Linked DNA regions of Spartinivicinus marinus. Each later gene encodes a partner of the first gene's protein in a complex. Links are inferred from orthologs where the notes say so. Each region holds a gene or a part of one and is shown on either strand. Other genes may lie near its edges. The genes, in order: tsaD, tsaE and tsaB.

Region 1 (7,180 bases):
AGGGAGATGCACTCAAATTCGATTTTAAGCAACTAGCAGATCCCAACCAAAAAATCCGGGTAATTGGTAACCTACCGTACAATATTTCCACTCCTTTATTATTTCATCTATTTAGCTTTCGAGAACTAATTAGTGATATGCATTTTATGCTGCAAAAAGAAGTGGTAGAAAGGCTAGCAGCTCAGCCAGGCGAAAAAGCATACGGCAGGCTTGGTATAATGGCTCAGTATTTTTGCCAAATTGATTATTTATTTACAGTCAACCCTGGTGCGTTTAAGCCCGCCCCTAAAGTGGACTCCGCCATTGTAAAGTTAACGCCGCATCGATCAATTGAGCAGCCTGCTGAAGACATTAAGCAGCTCGAGCAGGTAGTAAAACTGGCTTTTAGTCAGCGGCGCAAAACCATTCGCAATACACTTAAGTCATTATTTGCCGCTGATGAACTTCACCAGCTTGCCATTGACCCTACCCTTCGTCCGGAACAAATCACTTTATCGCAATTTATTAGCCTGGCTAATTATTTGGCTAAACGCTAAACAATTTAAAACACTATACTTAATATCATGACAGATACTTGCCCTCATCCAGTTAAAATTGACGTGGTTACAGAATACTTGCCCCATGAATCTGAGCCTAATGAGTCTGAATTTGTATTTCGCTATACAATCACAATTACTAATGAAAGCAATCAAACCATAAAACTGTTATCTAGACATTGGATAATTACTGATGGAGAAAACCAGGTAGAACATATCCAAGGAGACGGCGTTGTTGGTCAGCAGCCTTCCATCGCACCAGGTACCAGCTATACCTATAGTAGTGGCTGCATTTTACCAACGCCGGTTGGTAGTATGTATGGCAGCTATCAAATGCAAGCTAAAGATGGTCAGCTATTTAATGCTCCAATAACTCCATTTACTTTAGCGGTACCCAACATAGTTCACTGATTAATACTGGGCGAACGATGGCTACTTATGTAATTGGCGACATTCAAGGCTGTTTTTATCAGCTACAGTGCGTACTGGAAAAAGTTAATTTTAGTCCAGCTGAAGATAAACTTTGGGTTGTAGGGGACTTAGTGAACCGAGGACCCAACTCACTGGAAACCCTACGATATATTTATAAACTGGGTGATAGCTGCAAAATTGTCCTTGGTAACCATGACTTACATTTATTAGCCATCGCTCACGGAGTGCAACCCCACAAAAAACAAGACACGTTAAGTGATATTTTAACCGCTCCTGATCGAGACCAACTACTCCATTGGCTACGTCATCAGCCGTTAGTTTATTACGATGAAGCTAACAATATGGCTATGGTACATGCCGGAATTCCTCCACAATGGTCTATAAAAAAAGCATTGGCTCGTGCCGCAGAAGTTGAAGAAGTATTACAAGGTGAGCACTTTATCGACTTTTTAAGTAATATGTATGGTAACCAGCCCAACCGCTGGGATAAAAGCTTAAAAGGTTGGCCACGATTACGCTTAATTACTAATTACTTTACCCGGATGCGCTTTTGTAATTGCCTGGGTGAGTTGGAGCTATCCGCTAAAGGCTCCCCCAAAGAAGGCCCTAAAGGTTATAAACCCTGGTACCTACACAGTAAACGCAAAGCCAAAGATACCACTATTTTATTTGGTCATTGGGCTGCTTTAGAAGGCAAAACTGAAAGTGAAAGCCATAATGTTTTTGCCCTGGATACAGGCTGCGTATGGGGCAATCACTTGACCCTAATGAATGTAGAATCCAAAAAAATCACCACCTGCCGATGTAAAACGCAATGAGTGAATTCAAACGAATTTCTACCACTGATGCTTTCAACCACTTGCAACAAAGTGCCATCTTTGTTGATATTCGTGATTTGAGCAGCTATCAACAGGCCCACATTCCCAACGCTACTCATGTAGATAATCAGGGCATTCATGATTTTTTAGCTAATGCAGAACTAGAAGATATCATTATTATCTATTGCTATCATGGGCATAGCAGTTTAGCAGCCGCACATTTTTTTGCTGATCAAGGTTTCAGCAATGTATACAGTATGGATGGCGGCTTTACTGCTTGGCAGCAGGACTACCCTGCTGTTTGCGAAAATACAATGGAAGAGTAGTATTCATTTAGTTAGTAGCCCTATGAAAGTATTTTTAGTTGGTGGCGCAGTCCGCGACCACCTGTTAGGTAAGTCTGTTAAAGATCGAGACTGGGTAGTTGTTGGCAGCACTCCAGAAGAAATGCTGGCTAATGGTTTTGAACAAGTAGGCAAAGACTTCCCGGTTTTTCTTCACCCTCAAACCCATGAAGAGTATGCATTAGCACGTACTGAGCGTAAGCAGGGAAAAGGCTACACAGGTTTTATATGTCACACAGCTCCTGACGTCACTCTTGAAGAGGACTTATTAAGGCGAGACTTAACTATCAACGCTATTGCCCAAACTCCCGATGGAGCATTAATTGATCCATTTCATGGCTATCAGGATTTAAAGCAAGGCATTTTACGACATGTGTCGCCTGCATTTACTGAAGATCCTTTAAGAATATTGCGTGTTGCTCGTTTTGCAGCACGCTACCATCATTTAGGTTTTACTATCGCACCAGAAACCATGTCATTAATGGTTGAGATGGTTAATTCTGGAGAAGCTAGCCATTTAGTAGCAGAACGAGTATGGCAAGAAACTGAACGGGCATTAGCTGAACCACACCCAGCCATTTATTTTCAAACCCTGCATCAGTGCGGCGCTCTGAATATTTTGATATCGCCTTTAACTATCAACCAGCCAACAATGCCTGCTGCAGCATTGAACACTTTAGATGCAGCAGTTACAACCACACAACCTGAGATTGTTCGTTTTGCAGCATTTATTATTAACCTGTTTGCCAGCAATGAATTAATTCAGCAGCCAACCGCCATCGGCCATTTTGAACAGTTTGCAGAAAATATCAAACTGCCTAACCAGTTTAAGGCAACAACAAAAGCAGGTATTCAATTATTACCTCATTTAACTACCACGCCACTTTCCGAAGAAATTGTTTGGCAGTGTTTAAAGCAAGCGGATGCTGTAAGACGACCAGAACGATTTACCCATATCATCACAGCTATTGAGATTGCCGCAAACGAGCTGCAGCAACCACTTATTTTAACTACTGATCAATTACTAGGTATTAGCCAACAATTTAAGCAAATTGATATCAAGCAACTACAGGCACAAGGCAAAAAAGGTAAGGCGTTAGGCCAGGCAATCGCTCAGCAGCAACTTGAAATCATCAATAAAGCACTCGCCCAAATATCTCATAAAACCATATGAATATGTCATATAGCCAAGTTACACAATCAGCTAAAAGCCATTTATTTTTGAAGGTAAAATTTGTTTCTCAATAGTGGTTGGTTTATCACCTAGCACTTCACCATTAGGGCCTGAAACTCGCAATATATCAACTGACTGTGAAACAAGAGTAGTGGTATTTACAGCTAGTCTATCCACGAATGTTAAAACGTCTCTAGCAGGTTGCTGGTAGTAGCTTTCCGTAATGAGTGCCGCAGGATCAAGCCTTTGGTTTGAAGGGCCACACCATAACAAATCCAGGTCTGCCACTTGCCTTGACTTACAGTCTTGTGGGGCTCTGCCAACTTGCTGTTCTGACTGCTTACACCATTCATTTAAAGCCTGTTCAGATAAGTCTGAATAGAAATACAAAACACCATTACAAAAATCAGCGGCATTTTTTACACCAACCGGTTTAGTCATTACCAGTCGGCTCAACCAAACCTGATTGAACCTTACAACCAGCACATTAAGAATTTTAGGAATTTGAGTCATTGGCTGCACATTACAGCCAATGCCGAGCAATACTGCTTGCTTCATTGGAATATCAATTAGTTAGTTCATCTGCTCACGGGTGCGGAAACACTCAACAGCGGCGATTCCGTTTTCAATAGCTTGCGGCTTACGAATTTTTATTTTAACAGCTGCAACCGAAAACTCAGTAAAGATCAGTCGAATTAACTCACCTGCTAATTTCTCCAGTAACTGAAACTGTTCTTTATTGCAGTATTGGGTGACTAGCTCTGCTACTTTGGCATAATCCAACGCATCCGTTAAATCATCAGATTGCATTGCAGCAGTGCAGTCTATATCCATTGCCAAATCAATAATTAATGGCTGAGGCTGCTGTTTTTCCCATTCATATACGCCAATAACCGTGGAAACCTCAAGCTGCTCAATTAATACTTTGTCCATTCAACTCTCGTCACTTCTACCAAATAATTACATCAATCAACTGAAAATATTAAGTTTCCACTGCAGTTAATGCTTCCATTGGCCAGCGTGGCTTTGGCTGAATAGGGTCCACTTCCTGCTCACCAGCCAAAAGTCGTTGGCAGCCAGCATAGGCAATCATCGCGCCATTATCAGTACAGAACGCTGGTCGCGGATAAAACAATGTAGCAGACTCTTTCGCCGCAATACTGGTTAACCTATCTCGCAGCATTTTATTAGCACTAACGCCGCCAGCAATAACCAAGCGCTTATGTTGAGTGGCTTGCAGTGCTCGACGACACTTGATCGCCAAGGTTTCAACCACCGCTTCTTGAAAAGCATAGGCAATATCAGCCAGAGTCTGCTGGCTTAAGTCACTGTTTTGCTTAGCTGCTTGAATTGTATTCAAGGTATAGGTTTTAAGCCCACTAAAACTAAAAGCCAAACCAGGCCGATCTGTCATCGGTCGAGGGAACTTGTAGCGCCCAGGTGTACCATCTTCAGCAAGCTTGGCAATTCGTGGGCCACCGGGGTAATCCAGCCCCATCATTTTCGCGGCTTTATCAAATGCCTCTCCTGCCGCATCATCAACCGAGTCTCCTAATAGCTCATACTGGCCAATACCATTAACATCTACTAGCTGGGTATGCCCACCTGAAACCAATAAGGCAACAAAAGGAAACGCAGGTGGCTGCTCTTCTAGCATAGGGGCCAACAGGTGACCTTCCATATGATGCACCCCTATTGCAGGGATATTAAGGGTATAGCTGAGTGATCGAGCAAAAGTAGCTCCAACCATCAAGGCGCCAATTAATCCGGGGCCATTGGTATAAGCCACTGCATCAATATCCTGCTTTGTGAGTGAAGCCTGCTCCAACACCTGATCTAATAAAGGCACAAGCCGCTGAATATGATCGCGAGAGGCTAACTCAGGCACCACGCCACCATAATCAGCATGCATGGCCACCTGACTAAACAAAGCCTCACCCAGCAGGCCTCGGTTACTATCGTAAACAGCAACACCGGTTTCATCACAGGATGTTTCAATACCTACTACTATCATCTTGCACTAATACCAAAAAACAAAAGCCAATAATAAAATAACCACACTGCAAATACGATTTAACTTTTGCAATTCTCTAAGGCCACTAACCTACCCTTTGCATTTCTTGACAGAACCCTTTAATATTCGCCACCTTCATCGTGGTCTAAACTGTGTGATGACCACTTACATTGAAACTAACCATAGACTTATAAAGGAAGGTGTAATCTGCATGCCTGCGGTAAAAGTAAAAGAAAACGAGCCTTTTGATATTGCCCTGCGTCGTTTCAAGCGTTCTTGCGAGAAAGCTGGTGTTTTGGCTGAAGTTCGTCGTCGTGAGCATTACGAAAAGCCAACAACTGTACGCAAGCGCAAAGCAGCTGCTGCTGTAAAACGTCACGCTAAAAAGCTACAAAGAGAACAGCGTCGTCGCGAGCGTTTGTATTAATTTTTTCATTCTATTGCCAATAACCTGTCAGATATAAGCAAACAACAACATGGCAAACTCAATTAAAGATCGCTTAGCTCAAGCCATCAAAGACGCAATGCGAGCCAAAGATAAACCTCGCTTAGCCGCCCTACGTCTTGCTTCTGCGGAGTTTAAACGCATTGAAGTAGATGAACGAATTGAGATTGAAGATGCCAGAGCAGTTGCCATTCTAGATAAAATGGTCAAACAGCGCCGGGATTCAATCAATCAATATCAACAGGCAGGCCGTCAGGAACTGGCTGAACAGGAAGCATTTGAAATTGAGATTATTCAAGAGTTTCTGCCAGAGCAACTTACTAATGCAGAACTTGACCAGTTGATTGCTGAAGCCATTGCAACCACAGGTGCAATGAGTATGCAGGATATGGGCAAAGTGATGGGTATTCTTAAGTCAAAAGTGCAAGGCCGTGCAGATATGGGGGAGGTGAGTAAATTAATCAAAAGTAAGTTAAGTTAACAGACTTACTACTTACCCTTGCCTACCTTTGACAGCGGCGGTAGATTTAAAACTACTGCCGCTTATCTTAACACCTAGCTCAAACATTTTCTGAAATCGTTATGGCGGGACTGATTCCTCGCACTTTTCTTGATGAATTATTAGCTCGCATTGATATTGTCGATGTGATTGCCTCCCGTGTTGAGCTAAAAAAGGCTGGTAAAAATTACACAGCACTTTGCCCCTTTCATCACGAAAAAACGCCTTCTTTTTCAGTTAATTCAAGCAAACAGTTTTATTATTGTTTTGGCTGCGGGGCAACAGGGAACGCGTTAAAATTTATTAGCGAATTTGAACACCTAGACTTTGTTGATGCAGTTGAAACATTAGCTCGCTCATTAGGATTAGACGTACCCAGAGAGCAACAGCATTATCAACAGCCAAACCATCAAGCCTATTATCAACTTCTGAGTAATGCAGCTGAATACTATCAACAACAGCTGATTAATCACTCTCAAGCCCAGTTGGCAAAAGATTATCTTAAATCACGCGGTGTTACTCACGCCATCTCTCAACAATACGGCCTTGGTTTTGCACCCGCGGGCTGGAGTAACCTGATTAATGCCCTTACCTCTCAAGCAAACAGCTTAACCAAACTTGAGGAAGCAGGACTGGTCATTCAACAACCAGAAAAACAGTCCTATTACGATCGATTTCGTAATCGCTTAATGTTTCCTATCAGAGATCAGCGGGGTCGAGTCATTGCATTTGGTGGCAGGGTATTTACAGATGAAAAACCCAAATACCTCAATTCACCAGAAACGCTTGTTTTTCAAAAAAGCAAAGAATTATATGGGCTCTACGAAGCTAAACAGCAAAACCGTCAGCTTACCAGCTTAGTGGTAGTTGAGGGCTATATGGATGTTATTGCACTAGCCCAACACGGCATTACTCAAG
Region 2 (7,397 bases), 440 kb from region 1 along the record:
ACTGGCAACAGACACATTGTGACGAGCAGCAATGGTAGAAAGGGTATCCCCTCTGCGAATGACATAACGAGTAAGCGTGTGACTTACTCGAGCGGCCAGTAGTGTACCTGGTGGTGGGCGATCTTCAAAATATTCTTTAATACCGGAGAAGATAGCTCTGGCCAACTGTCGCTGATGAGATTTATTAGCTAGTTTCTTTGACTCTGTTGGATTCGAGATAAAGCCAGTTTCAACCAAAATAGAAGGAATATCTGGCGACTTCAGCACCACAAAAGCTGCTTGCTCTACATGCCGTTTATGCAGCCGATTAAAACCACCCAAACGCCTTAACACCTTGCTGCCTACATCCAGGCTGGCAGTTAAGCTAGCGGTCATCGATAGGTCTAACAACACCCCTGCTAGCACTTTATCTTTATCATCCAGGCTGACACTACCTACACCCCCAATCAAGTCTGCATTATTTTCGCGGCTAGCTAGCCAACGCGCAGCTTCAGAGGTGGCTCCTCGTTGTGATAATGCAAATACCGAAGCTCCTCGGGCACGCCGATTTTTAAACGCATCCGCATGTACTGAAATAAACATATCAGCATTGGCCTCTCGGGCCATTTGAGTTCTGCGCCTTAGTCCGATGTAGTAGTCACCTTTACGAAGTAGTACAGGTTTAAAGCCAGGCTCCTGCTCCAGCAGGTACGCCAACTTTCTGGCAATTGAAAGCACCACGTCTTTTTCCCGCAATCGACCAAAACCGACAGCGCCTGGGTCTTCACCACCATGCCCAGCATCGATGGCAATAATCACATCTCGCTGACCAATAGGGGCCGTGGTTTTAGCCACATGATCTACTGATTTGATAGGAGTTTTAACCTGCTCGTACAAATCAATCACCAGTCGATCGCCATAGGTATTATTAGGCTTCAACACAAAGCTTTTTGGCTTAAGTGGCTGCTTTAAGTCCAGCACGACTCGCAGGCCTCCCGTTTTACGTCGACCTGAGCGGATTTTTTTAATTGGTGTTTTAGTAACATCCAGTTTATCAAGCGATGCTTTCAAGCTGGCTGACTCTAAATCAATCACCAGCCGATCTGGATTATCCAGCTTAAACACCTTGTGCTCGACAGGACCTGACAGGTCAAATACCAGGCGAGTGTTGTCAGGTGCAGGCCAAACCCGAATTCCTTCTATTGTTGCTGCTTGGCTTACTACCCCCAAGCCAAGCCAAATCAAAACAAAAAGACAACTGAGTCTCATCTATCTGATGACTCCTTATGATCATTTGTTAGAGGACGTGCAAAGTGTCATGTGCTCTGGCATTTTGCAAGGCTCTCACCTTGTTATTCTTTGGCAAACCTGATGGCCTTTCTCAGTATGAGCAGTGAGCCTCACTGTCCGCCCCTGGCTCCGATAGCTCAGTGTCACGGTAAGGTCTGCTATGGGTAAAAAGCCTTCACCTCTTTCTGGCCACTCAATCAAGCACAGGTTGTCATCCTGCAGATAGTCTCTTACCCCCAAGAACTCCAGCTCTTCAGGCTCCCCTAACCGATACAAATCAAAGTGGTAAACCTTATGATTGGCTAACTCATAAGGCTCAACCAAGGTGTAAGTAGGGCTTTTTACTGAGCCTTGATGACCTAGTACTTGCAGCACACCTCGACACAATGTGGTTTTTCCAGCCCCTAAATTACCTTCTAAATAAAAAATTCCTTTACCATCTGCGGCTAATGCAAGCTGCTTACCAAAATCAACGGTTGCAGCCTCATTTGCCAGCAGAAATGTAATATCTTCAACCATACTTACTCTTCACTGCCATCTGGTTTATCTGTTTTCTGATCAGAGGGATAAGCTCAGTTGCTCTCAACCCAAAATAACCACCCACCAACTTTACTAATTGATCTGCACTGTAACTATGCAACCAGGTGCCTAACCCGGCAGCCTCGGCTGTACTTAGCCCTTGAGCTATGAGAGCCCCAAGCAGGCCACTTAACACATCCCCCATACCACCCACAGCCATACCCGGATTGCCTACATTAGCCAGTTGGATTAGCCCTTTAGCACACACTAAACTACCAGCTCCTTTTAGTACCGCAGTGCTTTGATATTGACTAGCTAGCTGCTCCACTGAAGCAAAGCGATTTTGTTGTATTTGCTGGCTGGATACACCCAACAGTCGAGCAGCTTCCCCTGGGTGGGGCGTCAATAACCAGTCACTTTTCTTTTGCTCTAGTAAAGTTGGCTCCACCGCCAGCAAGTTCAACCCATCAGCATCCAATACCAGGGGCAGACCTGAATCAATCGCTGCTAACAAGCACTCACGAGACCAGCGGCTCTGACCCAGCCCAGGACCTATAACCAGAGCTGATTTACCAATTAACAGTCGGGGAATTTGCCCGGGGTTATCACAGCCTATCACCATTATTTCTGGGCAGCGTGCTTGCAAGCCGCCAACTTGCTCCGGGCGAGTCACTACAGAGACCAGCCCAACGCCTGCATGCAGGGCAGCTTCAGCAGCCATGGTAATGGCACCTCCCATACTATGATCACCACCAATTAGTACTAAATGGCCAAAAGCTCCTTTATGGCTGTTTTTATAACGCTCAGGTAAACATGTTAGGTAGCGACTGGGGTCAAGCAGATAACTGTTACAAGGGGTTGTATGATATACCAGTTCAGGTACAGCCAAGTCAGCAAAGTGAACTTCACCAGTCAACTCACATCCATGATGGGTATAGAGCCCTCGCTTACGCCCGATAAAAGTGATGGTGCTTCTTGCTTTAACTGCCACCCCCAACACAGTGCCAGTGTCTGCACACAAGCCTGAAGGGATATCAACTGCAATTACTGGCTTGTAGGTGCTATTGAGCTGCTCGATAACAGAAGCATAGGTTTCTCTCACTGGACCTTTTAGCCCTGTGCCCAACAAAGCATCTACAAACACATCAGCGGTTAGCTGCAAATTTTCTTGCCAAGGGGTTATTGATACTGATTGCGCCTGGCACCACTGATATGCAGTCAAGGCATCACCCTTAAGTTTGCCTGGATCACCTACAGCTATGACCTCAACTTCAATGCCTTTTTGCTTTGCCAAACCAGCTACAATAAAACCATCTCCTGCATTATTTCCTGAGCCACACAGTACCTGAAGGTGAAAGGACTCTTTTCCAAACCACTGTTCACAATACTGCCTGAGTAGCCGAAAGGTTGCTTTACCCGCACGCTCCATTAAGGTGTAGCCTGCAATCCCTTGCTGATGAATCGCATTATAATCTAGCTGCCGAACTTGCTCGGCTGTATAGAGCGTATGTGATAGACTATTGGCCATAAGCGTTATTGATGTTAACCCCCAATGCACTTTAAGGGTGCACATTGAAATGACGTTTTCTGAAACTGAAATGAACGTTGAAATTAAATGTATTTAGCAATTATACGTCAGCTATCTTCTGTCACCAATGAAAGCTAACTTTTGTCAAGCCTATCCATTACTGGCATATCAATATCGACACCCAGAAATATCAATTCGACCAATGCCCCACTATTCAAGTTCCCAATAGTTGTTGCTAGGCTTTTCATCTATCATGAAGCAGTTACCTGAAACTAAGCTGAATTCACTTGCAGCCGATATCAAACACTGGGGAAGAGAGCTTGGCTTTCAAGAGGTTGGTATCAGTGGCATCGACCTTGGCCCCCACGAACAGTACTTAAACGACTGGCTGGCTACTGGGTATCATGGTGAACTGGACTATATGGCAGTTCATGGTACTAAACGCAGCCGCCCCGCTGAGCTTGTACCTGGCACATTAACGGTGATTAGCGCCAGAATGGATTATTTGCCTGGAGATACAGAAACCATTCGAATTCTAGATGACCCCAGCCAGGCTTACATTTCTCGCTACGCACTTGGCCGTGACTATCACAAAGTCATTCGCAAACGCTTAGCCAAACTCGCAACCAAAATCACCGAGGCTGTTGGCGAATTCGGCTATCGAGCCTTTGTCGATAGTGCTCCCATTCTAGAAAAAGCCATTGCTGAGCAAGCTGGTATAGGCTGGATTGGCAAAAATACCTTAGTACTTAATCGCAAGGCTGGCTCCTGGTTCTTTCTGGGTGAGCTGTTTACTGATTTGCCGTTACCCACAGACTCTCCCACTGAAAAAAATCACTGTGGCCGCTGCACAGCTTGCCTAGATATCTGTCCAACGGATGCTTTTGCTGGCCCCTATCAGCTAGATGCCCGACGCTGTATTTCTTACCTCACTATCGAGTTAAAAGGCTCTATTCCTGTAGAACTAAGAAGCAAGATGGGTAACCGGGTTTTTGGCTGTGATGACTGTCAGCTGGTTTGCCCCTGGAATCGCTTTGCCAAACCAACTCAAGAAACAGACTTTTTACCCCGCCATAAGCTGGACAGCTCATCTTTAGTGGAGCTCTTCTTATGGACTGAGGAAGAGTTTCTTAATCGTACAGCAGGCTCACCTATCCGCCGCTCAGGGTATCAGGGCTGGCTTCGAAACCTTGCGGTAGGGTTAGGAAATGCACCCACCTCAACAGCCGTGATAGACGCTCTAAAAAGCCGCTTGGCAGGTGCTTCTGAGTTAGTCAGAGAACATATCGAGTGGGCATTAGAGCAGCATCTGAGCTCCAAGACTCAATGTTAGATGTTAGCTTGGCTCTCTGGATTTAGCATCTAGACGAATAAAGTGCTCTCGATAATAGCGAAGCTCTTCAATTGACTCGCGAATATCCTCTAAAGCCAGATGAGAGTTTTTCTTGTTGATGTGTTTCAAAATTTCCGGGGTCCAACGCTGGGCAAGTTCTTTGAGAGTGCTGACATCAATACTGCGATAGTGAAAGAATTTTTCCAACTTAGGCATATACTTCACTAAAAAACGCCGGTCCTGGCCGATGGTATTACCACACATAGGCGATATCCCTGCATCAACAAATTGTTGCAAGAACTCAATGGTAAGTTTTTCCGCGTGCGCTTCATCAATATTGCTGTTTTTTACCCGCTCGGTAAGTCCTGTTTGCCCATGGGTTGTGGTACACCACTCATCCATGGTTAGCATATGCTCTTCCGGCTGGTGAATAGCAAAAACGGGGCCTTCAGCAATTACTTCTAAATCCCGATCTGTCACGATAGTGGCAATCTCTATAATCCGGTGCTGTTCAGGGTCTAGCCCTGTCATTTCAAGGTCAATCCAGATCAGGTTTTCAGCTTTCGACATCAACGCATCCTTAATCGGATAAAGCGGCTTACATTTAATTTAAACGCGCCTTAATACATAGTGATAGTATTGATTCACAAATTTCGCTCAATGATAATGCCGATTAATGACTTCGAGCAAACTGTTTGGAATTATGAAATACCACTTTTATGAGTAAACGTCGCCTAAACCGCCGCCAAGCTTGGCGAATTGAAAAAATCCAGCAAGAGCGCGCCAAGCGAGCCGAAAAAAAAGGCAACACATCAGAGCAGCAACTTAGCTCAAGTGAACTTGGCCCTGAACAGCATGGACTGATTACTACCCACTATGGCACTCAAATTGATGTTGAGCCATTAGATCAACCAGGAACGCGCTATCGTTGCCATATAAGAGCAAACCTTCCAGCGCTGGTAACTGGTGATCATGTTGTCTGGCGTGCAGGTGCCGACTTTACTGGAGTAGTAGTTGCCAGCCTACCAAGGAAGTCATTGCTATCTCGCCCTGATAGCCGGGGCCAGTTAAAACCAGTAGCTGCCAATATAGATTATATCGTGATTGTGGTGGCTCCGCGGCCTACTCCTTATGCAAATTTAATTGACCGTTACTTGGTTGCTGCTGAGCTAACAGACATAGAGCCTGTAATCTTACTTAATAAAACGGACTTACTCACCAAAGAGCCCGAACTTGAAGCACCGCTGACAAATATGCTGAAAATTTACAGCGACATTGGTTATCAGGTACTGCAAGCCTCCACAGCATTGGACCATGGCCTTGACCAACTCACTTCACTACTTGATGCCCATACCAGTGTGTTTGTTGGTCAGTCCGGGGTTGGTAAGTCATCTTTGGTTAATATGCTGCTACCTGATGTTGAAGCTAAAGTAGGAGACTTATCAGTTGCCTCAGGGAAAGGCACCCATACCACAACAGCCGCAACACTTTTTCACTTCCCCACTGGCGGTAAACTGATTGACTCACCCGGCATTCGTGAATTTGCCCTGTGGCCAATGGATCGTTTTACTTTAGCGCAGGGTTTTAAAGAGTTTAGAGAAGTGCTTGGGCTGTGTAAATTTCGCGACTGCCAACATGAGCAAGAGCCTGGCTGTGCTTTGCGCCAAGCAGTAACAGATGAAAAAATTCACCCAAACCGAATGGCCAGCTTCAAGCATATTGCACAGTCTTTAGACGATGGTGACTCTTACTAAGCTCTATCTTCAGCACACTTATTTGCTAGAGCCCGCTTGCTGCCAACAAGGATATTAGTCAAAAAATAATACCTTGTTGACAGCATCTAAGGCTGATTTAGCTTAGCCTTATCTTTAGCATCAAAGATATTTAATTGGTTACGCTTTAGCAATGGTTGCTGCGGGTTTGCTGAGTCTTTCTCTACAGCTTTGGACTTACCAGATACTCGTGACAAGTTCAATTCTGCTTGCTTGCTTAAAATTAAAATATCAATTCGACGATTCACCGGGCTTTTTGGTTTTTTAGCATCAAATAATACCGAGTCTCCCAATCCAACGACTTGGGCAACTTGCTTTATTTTCACTCCCCCAAATAGCAGTGTTCTACGCGCAGTATTAGCTCGATCAGCTGAAAGCTCCCAGTTACCATAATCGTCTCGAGTACCAAATGGCGTTGCATCAGTATGACCACCAATACTTATTTTATTGGGTACTGACGCTATCATTGGTGCCAGCTCTAATAAAATATCTTCAAAATAAAATTTTAACTCAGCACTACCACTAGCAAACATAGGCTTTTTATCTGCATCAACAATCTGAATCCGCAAACCATTTGGCGTCACATCCATAATCAGTTGATCTTTGAACTTTCTTAATACTGGGTTTTCTTTTACTTTTTTCTTAAGCTCAGTCAGCAGGGCTTCCAAACGCTGCTTTTCCATTTGATCTGCCAGCGTAGTCTTGGCCCCAACCTCCGTCAGCTCATCCACCTTGTCTTGCTGCTTTTTGTGCTCTTTTGGCGACCCAATACCACTTTGATTTGAAACCATCGGGCTACCACCTAAGTCAATCGCATAGGGGCTAGCTTTGTCACTTTGACCTGTAGGGTCTTGGAAGTAGCCAGCAATGATAACTTTTTGTTCTTCAGTCGACTGGGAAATCAGCCAGAGCACCAGAAAAAACGCCATCATTGCTGTAGCGAAATCAGCAAATGCGATCTTCCATGAGCCACCAT
Region 3 (7,224 bases), 2.9 Mb from region 1 along the record:
ATTAAGTCAGCTAAAGAAACACTTAAAGCTGCTAAGTTTCAAGAAAAAGTAGCAACTGTAAAAGCAAAAGAGCAGGAAGCTGAAGAAGCAATGCAGCAGCGAGTTGAAGAATATCGCGCAGCACTTGCTGAAAAGTCAGCGGCTGATCTGGCTAAAGCAGTAAAAGCGTTTGAAGAAAAATGGTTAAAGTCTCGCAATAAAGCTGATAAAGCGAAAGTAGATAAGCAAGCTAAAACCGAAGCGACAAAACTGAAGCAAGCGGTTAAAAAGATCGCAGCAAAAGCTGCTCAACTTGAAAAAACAGCAGCTAAAAAAGCAAAAACTACTACAGGACGTCGTGGTCGCCCAGCTAAATCAAGCACGGCAACTGCAGCAGCACCAAAACGTCGCGGTCGTCCACCAAAAGCAAGCACAGCAACTGCTGCACCTAAAAAACGGGGCCGTCCAGCTAAAGCAACTACCACAACTGCAGCAGCGCCAAAACGTCGCGGTCGTCCACCAAAAGCAGCTTCTGCAACAACTGCTACTGCAGCACCAAAACGTCGTGGTCGCCCACCAAAAGCAGCTTCTGCAACTACTGCTGCACCTAAAAAGCGTGGTCGTCCAGCTAAAGCTGCAAGTACAACTACCGCTGCAGCTAAAAAGCGCGGTCGTCCAGCTAAAGCTGCAAGTGCAACGACAGCTGCACCAAAAAAACGTGGCCGCCCAGCAAAAGCTAAAGCTGCAAAAGCAGCAGCATCTGCTCAACCAAAGCGTCGTGGTCGTCCACCTAAAAAAGCATCTTAGTGCTTAATGCTGAACGAGTCTCTTCGTTTATTGCAGACCATTTATAACTGAGCATATTTTATTTAAGGCCCGTAAGGGCCTTTTTTTGGTTTTACTACATACTTTGTACAAGTAAAAACCCACTAGTTGTTAAGTAAAGTTTTTTTAGGAAAGCAGAATTGTTACGTTTACTATAGAGGCCTGTTTGGAGAAAAAAGATTAATGGCTAAACTGCTAGCACTAGATACTGCAACTGAGGCCTGCTCCGTTGCTTTAGCCTTAAATGGTAATATTACAGAACACTTTGAAATCATTCCAAGAGAGCACAGCCAAAAAATTCTCCCAATGATTGATAAGCTATTAGCTACCGCTGGCTTAACTATCAAGCAACTTGATGGCATTGCATTTGGTTGTGGTCCAGGCGCTTTTACAGGGCTGAGGATTGCGGCAGGCATTACCCAAGGGCTGTCTTATGCTGCTGATTTACCTGTTATTCCTGTTTCAAACTTAGCAGCACTAGCACATTATGGTATGCGACAATATCAAGTTGATTCAGTGCTATGTGCTATAGATGCCCGAATGGATGAAGTGTATTGGGCTCAATACATCTTACAAAATAATCAATTGACCTTGTTAGGAGAGGAGGCTGTTAAAGCGCCAGAACAAGTTGAAATTGTTCAACCTGAACGCAACTGGATTGGTGTAGGGACTGGTTGGAAGTATCATGAAATACTCCATGCCAAGCTGACAGACTATTACATTAATGAGTATCCTCATGCCTATGATATAGCTGCAATTGCAACCCCATTATTTGAACAAGGTAAAACTGTGAGCAGTGAGCAGGCTTTACCAGTTTACTTGCGAGATAATGTCGCTAAGAAAAAAAGCGAACAGAAGTAGAGCATCTGGTTATTTCGGATACTTGTTATAATTTACCTTAACTGGCTATATTCATGGACTTTCTACAAATTATCATCCTTGCATTAATTCAAGGTATTACGGAGTTCTTACCTATTTCAAGCTCTGGGCATCTGGTGCTTCCTGCTCAACTACTTGACTGGCAAGACCAAGGCAATGCGTTTGATGTGGCTGTACATGTTGGTACTTTGTTAGCAGTTTGTATTTACTTTTGGAGTGATATCAAAGCGCTTTGGTTAGGGTGGACAGCTTCCTTAATAAAAAAACAACCAAGCCATGAAGCCACATTAAGTTGGTGCATTATTTGGGCCACACTGCCTGCATTATTGTTTGGTGGTGTACTCTCGTTGCTAGGCTGGGATGAAAAACTTCGTTCTACGCTAGTGATTGCAACAACTACTATTGTTTTTGGGTTGTTGCTTTGGCAGTCGGAGCTGAAAGGAAAAAAGACCCGAGAGCTAACAGAAATGACTATATATCTGGCGTTGTTAATCGGTTTTGCTCAGGCGCTGGCTTTAATTCCAGGAACTTCCCGGTCGGGTATTACCATTACCATTGCGTTATTTTTAGGATTTAACCGTTCTGCTGCAGCGCGCTTTTCTTTCTTATTATCAATACCTGTAATATTAGCTGCAGGCACGTTGAAAATACTACAACTGGTGGCTGCTGCTGAACCTGTAGCCTGGGATGTGCTGATTTATGGTGCAGTAATTGCGGGTGTGAGTGCCTTTTTGTGTATTCATTGGTTCTTAGGCTTTATTAACCGAATAGGCTTATTGCCATTTGTCATTTATCGGTTATTACTGGGTATTGTTTTATTTTGCTTGTACTTTGCTGTTGAGTTTTAACTAATTGTGGTTTAGTCATCAAATGTCTGATATAGAAATAGCGGTTATTTGTCATGAAACAAGCCGTACCCATCAAGCAGAACAAATAGCAAAGCAACTGTCTTGTCCTTATTTGGGAGTAACAACCTCATCTCAGTTAACTACACCTGATTTAGTTATTGAGGTAACCGGCGAAGGTATAGTTTTAGCGGAAACTGGCAAAAAGTCAGCTAACCCCATAAAAGTGGATTTTATTTCGGGAGCTTTAGCGCATAGAAGAAAATATGGGGGAGGGAAAAGTCAGTCAATTGCAAAAGCGGTGGGTTTAAATAAAGCTAAAAAGTTACAAGTTCTTGATGCAACTGCTGGCCTAGGACGAGATGCTTTCGTTTTAGCTTGTTTAGGCTGTCAAGTAACACTGCTGGAGCGATCGAAGGTTGTTCACTTATTGTTGACTGATGGTCTTAATAGAGCAGCAACTGATTTGGATGTCGCTAGTATTATTAATCAGTTACAACTGCTTTGTGTTGATGCCAAAGACTATTTTCAAGAGTTATTACAGCTAACTGATCAATTTGATGTGGTCTATTTAGACCCTATGTTTCCCCATCGAGAAAAAAGCGCCAAAGTCAAAAAGGAAATGTGGATATTTCAAAAGTTGTTAGGTCAAGATTTAGATGCAGACTATTTGCTGGATGCAGCTATTGCAATTGCAAAATACCGTGTGGTCGTCAAAAGACCAAAACTTGCACCTTATTTGGCGGATAAAGCTCCAACTTATCAGCTAATAGGTAAGTCTGGTCGTTTTGATGTTTATGTGAATAAAGCATTTGGTAGCTAGTGGCCCATGTGCAAAATAAGGTAACAGATTCTTCTCCATTTACCCTCTGGCTGTGTTATTTTTTCTTGACGTAGGCCCGCTATGCCTGCAAAAAAAGCGCCTTACCAGAAAATAAATGGCTTTGAAATCTGTTGCCCAGTTTTACGCATGGATCAGGATCACTAGTTAACAGGCTTAAATTCACTTTCAGTTAAATGAAGAATACTATAACGAATATCGGGCGGTAGTATTCTTTTAGCGGCTAGGCCAATATCATAGAGTGCTTTATCAAAGCATAAAGCACTGCTGTTACCAATTGTAATGACATGTTTATCCTTGAGTGTTCGAATAAGATTACGAAACAATGTTTTGTCAAAAAACTCGGGAGCATTAATACCCTGAACCAGAGAAAGACGCTGGGCAATATTCTGGCACTGGGTTTCTAACATGTGAGCATCAAGTGTCTCACTGCCTGCTTTTAATAGCACACTAATGACCAAATAAAACCGTTCTAGCATCTGGCTAATGGCTTTAGCCAGCAGGCTTAACTGTATAAACTCGACAGTGTTTGGGGCTGAACGTACCAATTTGTCGTTTTCCTGGCTTACCAACTTTAGTTGTTTTAAACAACTAATACTGTTCTCAATTTCTGCTTTCACCTGTTGTTCCGGCCAAATTAAAAACAGCTCAGTCTTTAAATAAGGGTAAAGCGTAACACAGGCTTTTATTAAGTCATCACGAATTTGATAAGGACTATTGATGAAGAAACAACTGACTAAGGATGGAAGGGCAAATAAATGTAAGATGTTATTGCGATAATAGGTCATGACCACCGCATTTTTTTCACTTAACGTGACAACATCACCCAGCGCATCTGTATGCGTGTGAATAAGCTTCATTGACTCCACATATTGTGTCATTGACTGTCTTGTTTGGTCTGGCAAAGTAACTTTTTCACTGTAGGGCAATTGTTTTAACAGCGTTAAGTAAAAGTCGAGTGAAAAGTATAGGGTGTTTTTATCAAGTGCTTGTCTGGGTGTAGAAAGTAGAGCCATTGCTATCAGGTTAACTGGATTGACTGAAGCTGCGGCGTTAATACGTTGGATTAATTGGGTAGCTAACGTATTTGTGGCTGGGTTTAACCATTCAGGTTTGGCTGCTTTTGCTAAAGTATAATCATACCAATTAGGTTGTTGCTCTGTTAAAAAATCACTTAGGAGTAGTGGTGATGAAAAGTTTACTGTCACTTTGCCAAGAGTTCGTTTTAAATTGGCCAGTGTACGAAAAACATCCAGAGGAGACTCTTTTTTCTTAGACTTGCCTCGTAATTCACCTAAATAGGTTTTAACTTCTAGAACATTTTCATAGCCAATATATACAGGAATAAAAACGATGGGTCTTCTATTGTCGCGCAAATAGCTACGAATAGTGAGTGCGAGCATCCCGGTTTTAGGTGTTATACAGCGCCCGGTACGGCTACGTCCACCTTCAATGAAGTACTCAGTTGGAAAGCCTTTAACAAACAATGTATGTAAATATTCGTTAAATACAGCAGTATAAAGTTGATTGCCTTTAAACTGCCGACGAATAAAAAAAGCGCCACTCCTTCGAAGTAAACCACCAATCACTGGCATGTTAAGATTAATACCCGCAGCAATATGCGGTGGTGTTAAGCCCTGCTTAAATAAAACATAGGATAATAATAAGTAGTCAATATGACTGCGGTGACAAGGCACGTAGATTATTTCATGGTCTTTTGCTAGTGCCTTAATCGGTTCTAAATGGTTGACTTCAATACCATGGTAGACTTTGTTCCAAAACCATGTGAGAGTAATATCAAGCAAGCGAATAGCTGCATAACTGAAGTCAGAAGCGATTTCTTTACCATAATATTGAGCCTTGGCTTTGGCTTTTTGGTAATCAACCCCTTTTTCTTTTACTTCATTATTTATAGCATCTATGACTAATGGAGCATGGAGGAGGGAGTTTACCAGGCTATGACGATGTGATAAGTCAGGTCCAACCACTGAGGTGCGTAGTTGTCTGAAATGCACGCGTAAAATTCTGGCGACTTTTCGTTGAGTGCGGCTTTCTCCTAATTCGTTATTAACAATGTCGCGCAGTGACATAGGAGGATTAAAGTGCACTATGGTTTGCCTGCCATGAATAATAATAGTTAACAGCTTTTTAAAGCGGCTGGCTACTTGGAAGTTATAGGCAAATAAAAGTTTGAGGGCTGACAGCTCTTTATCGGGCGAGCGTCCCCAGAAAACGGATACAGGCACAAGTAGTACATCAAGAGCGGCATTATTTTGTACCTGATAGATCAGTTGCTTTAATTGCTCAGGTAAGCTTGCATCTTCTCGTTTAAAAAGAACCCCTTTAAGTTGGGTTAAAAAAAAGTGAGCTGGCTGTTCTGCGGTTAGGTTAGGAAGTAACTCTGATGGCTTTGGCAATTGTGCTCTAATACATTCTTGTTCAACCAGTAAAAAATCAGATAAAGATGAGTTGCGAAATACATAGCAAACAGGTGTATTGGGAGGCAGCTTAAGTTGTTCAGCTGAACCATTATGTACTTCAACTTTAACCCAAAACGAAATTAACTTGCGTAGTACCGCTAATAAAAATTGAGAGCTTCTAATTAATTTTTCCATAATATACTTTTAAAAATGGCTGTTCTATTACTATCTAGCAACATAAGTACAAAGCCATATGCTCAAACTGTAATCTGTAGCCTTCATAACAATTTTTAGGGTAAGCCTGTTGTTTGTCTGACTTTGAATGGCAGTGTAAAGAGAGTGGCTGTTTTTCCTGTTAAATACTTACTATGTTAAACATCCTGCCAAGTAACGGGGCCTTCTCCAAATTCACTAATTTGCCACCACTCATCCTCATTATTTTTTCCTTCCTCCCAAAAGTTGCCATTACAACGAACTTCTACGTTTAATGTTTGGTATGCATCTCGGGCGCAGTCAATGTCTGTTTTCCATGGGGAATCTGAGGAGTTAAACCAAATACTGGAAAAGAAGCGACCGGCTGCCTTTTCAACAATTAAAATGGGGACTGCATGGGGGCCTATCATCCCAAAGTAGTGGTGACTCCGCCCATGGCTATTGGTAGCGGTTAAATTGTCAAAGCGCTTTTCAAGCCAGTTTAAAATAGCATCTAAATTGGTAGTTTTAAGGTACACTTCTATATCAGGCTGCCGCATAATTTAGTCTCTAAACAACATCTGTAATATTCTGCCAACACAAAGCCCCAAATATCCAGTTAGTGCAATAATACTGCTGATTGCTAAACCAACCAGCCCTATTATAAAACAGTTGTAACTATAATGTGGGCTAATCCAGTGCTTCTGTACCGCAACAAGTAGTAAGCCACTTACGCCAAACAGGGCAGCACCGACTAAAAAAATACTCAGAAAACGCTTGGGATTTTGACTAACAACTAGTAACTGTTGTTTGAAATGGGGTGTTTTCATGTTGAAATCATCCCTATGATTAGATTTACTATTTAGTTTGGCACATTGGCTATTAAAATGTATCTGTGTTGTAAAACTGTCACCCCAATCACCTATTATTTATAAGCTCATGGGGCTGGTCTGTTGCTACTAGCGTTGTTATTTGGTGAAGAGCTTGCTCAGTATCTTTTCATACATAGCCGACAGTAAGTCCAAATCGGCCACTTTCACGCACTCATTTATTTTATGAATGGTTGCGTTAGACGGGCCAAGCTCAATGACTTCTGTACCTGTTGGGGCAATAAAACGACCATCAGAAGTACCACCAGCAGTTGAAACGGTAGGTTTGTAGCCTGTTACTTCTTCTACTGCACTGACAGTTGCAGGTAATAAATGACCATGATCTGTTAAAAAGGGTAGGCCAAATAGGCTCC

Evidence for each region.
Region 2: the proteins of tsaD (region 1) and tsaE are in contact, whole or in part, in a crystal structure (PDB 6N9A), measured with the Thermotoga maritima proteins. The link is inferred for Spartinivicinus marinus from one-to-one orthologs. Residues at the interface, in WP_004082750.1 of Thermotoga maritima: Cys10, Asp11, Arg49, His50, Leu82, Gly84, Gly135, Gly136, Glu154, Thr155, Leu156, Asp157, Asp158, Ser159, Glu162, Asp165, Lys166, Arg169, Leu170, Tyr175, Lys213, Thr214, Leu217, Tyr218, Gln221, Arg222, Asn324; in WP_004082108.1 of Thermotoga maritima: Leu37, Gly38, Lys46, Lys57, Val59, Lys60, Ser61, Thr63, Phe64, Thr65, Leu66, Met67, Val69, Pro71, Tyr82, Arg83, Leu84, Asp86, Asp88, Phe89, Asp93, Ile128, Asp130, Glu131, Arg134.
Region 3: the proteins of tsaD (region 1) and tsaB are in contact, whole or in part, in a solved structure (PDB 4WQ4), measured with the Escherichia coli proteins. The link is inferred for Spartinivicinus marinus from one-to-one orthologs.

The regions. Positions count from the first base shown.
Region 1 is NZ_JAPJZK010000001.1:3,856,150-3,863,329, reverse strand. The notes cover bases 3,303-6,084. They hold tsaD (tRNA (adenosine(37)-N6)-threonylcarbamoyltransferase complex transferase subunit TsaD), read right to left. Parts: upstream 5,319-6,084; coding sequence 4,287-5,318; downstream 3,303-4,286. Other genes in these bases: OQE68_RS17550 (GatB/YqeY domain-containing protein), read left to right, coding at 5,795-6,084; rpsU (30S ribosomal protein S21), read left to right, coding at 5,530-5,745; folB (dihydroneopterin aldolase), read right to left, coding at 3,878-4,237; OQE68_RS17570 (2-amino-4-hydroxy-6-hydroxymethyldihydropteridine diphosphokinase), read right to left, coding at 3,335-3,862; OQE68_RS30565 (tRNA nucleotidyltransferase/poly(A) polymerase-related protein), read left to right, coding at 3,303-3,304. Also shown: 16S rRNA (adenine(1518)-N(6)/adenine(1519)-N(6))-dimethyltransferase RsmA, read left to right, coding at 1-536; Co2+/Mg2+ efflux protein ApaG, read left to right, coding at 564-947; OQE68_RS17585 (symmetrical bis(5'-nucleosyl)-tetraphosphatase), read left to right, coding at 965-1,786; thiosulfate sulfurtransferase GlpE, read left to right, coding at 1,783-2,112; more of OQE68_RS30565, read left to right, coding at 2,135-3,302; more of OQE68_RS17550, read left to right, coding at 6,085-6,244; dnaG (DNA primase), read left to right, coding at 6,346-7,180.
Region 2 is NZ_JAPJZK010000001.1:3,416,003-3,423,399, reverse strand. The notes cover bases 57-3,055. They hold tsaE (tRNA (adenosine(37)-N6)-threonylcarbamoyltransferase complex ATPase subunit type 1 TsaE), read right to left. Parts: upstream 1,789-3,055; coding sequence 1,324-1,788; downstream 57-1,323. Other genes in these bases: OQE68_RS15415 (NAD(P)H-hydrate dehydratase), read right to left, coding at 1,781-3,055; OQE68_RS15425 (N-acetylmuramoyl-L-alanine amidase), read right to left, coding at 57-1,248. Also shown: more of OQE68_RS15425, read right to left, coding at 1-56; more of OQE68_RS15415, read right to left, coding at 3,056-3,316; tRNA epoxyqueuosine(34) reductase QueG, read left to right, coding at 3,570-4,649; orn (oligoribonuclease), read right to left, coding at 4,653-5,219; small ribosomal subunit biogenesis GTPase RsgA, read left to right, coding at 5,369-6,403; flagellar motor protein MotB, read right to left, coding at 6,490-7,397. UniProt on the Escherichia coli protein: Required for the formation of a threonylcarbamoyl group on adenosine at position 37 (t(6)A37) in tRNAs that read codons beginning with adenine.
Region 3 is NZ_JAPJZK010000001.1:945,768-952,991, reverse strand. What follows is about bases 1-2,826. They hold tsaB (tRNA (adenosine(37)-N6)-threonylcarbamoyltransferase complex dimerization subunit type 1 TsaB), read left to right. Parts: upstream 1-987; coding sequence 988-1,665; downstream 1,666-2,826. Other genes in these bases: OQE68_RS04555 (class I SAM-dependent methyltransferase), read left to right, coding at 2,554-2,826; OQE68_RS04560 (undecaprenyl-diphosphate phosphatase), read left to right, coding at 1,719-2,531; OQE68_RS04570 (hypothetical protein), read left to right, coding at 1-786. Also shown: more of OQE68_RS04555, read left to right, coding at 2,827-3,351; glycerol-3-phosphate 1-O-acyltransferase PlsB, read right to left, coding at 3,513-5,984; OQE68_RS04545 (hypothetical protein), read right to left, coding at 6,161-6,541; OQE68_RS04540 (hypothetical protein), read right to left, coding at 6,545-6,811; dapE (succinyl-diaminopimelate desuccinylase), read right to left, coding at 6,950-7,224. UniProt on the Escherichia coli protein: Required for the formation of a threonylcarbamoyl group on adenosine at position 37 (t(6)A37) in tRNAs that read codons beginning with adenine.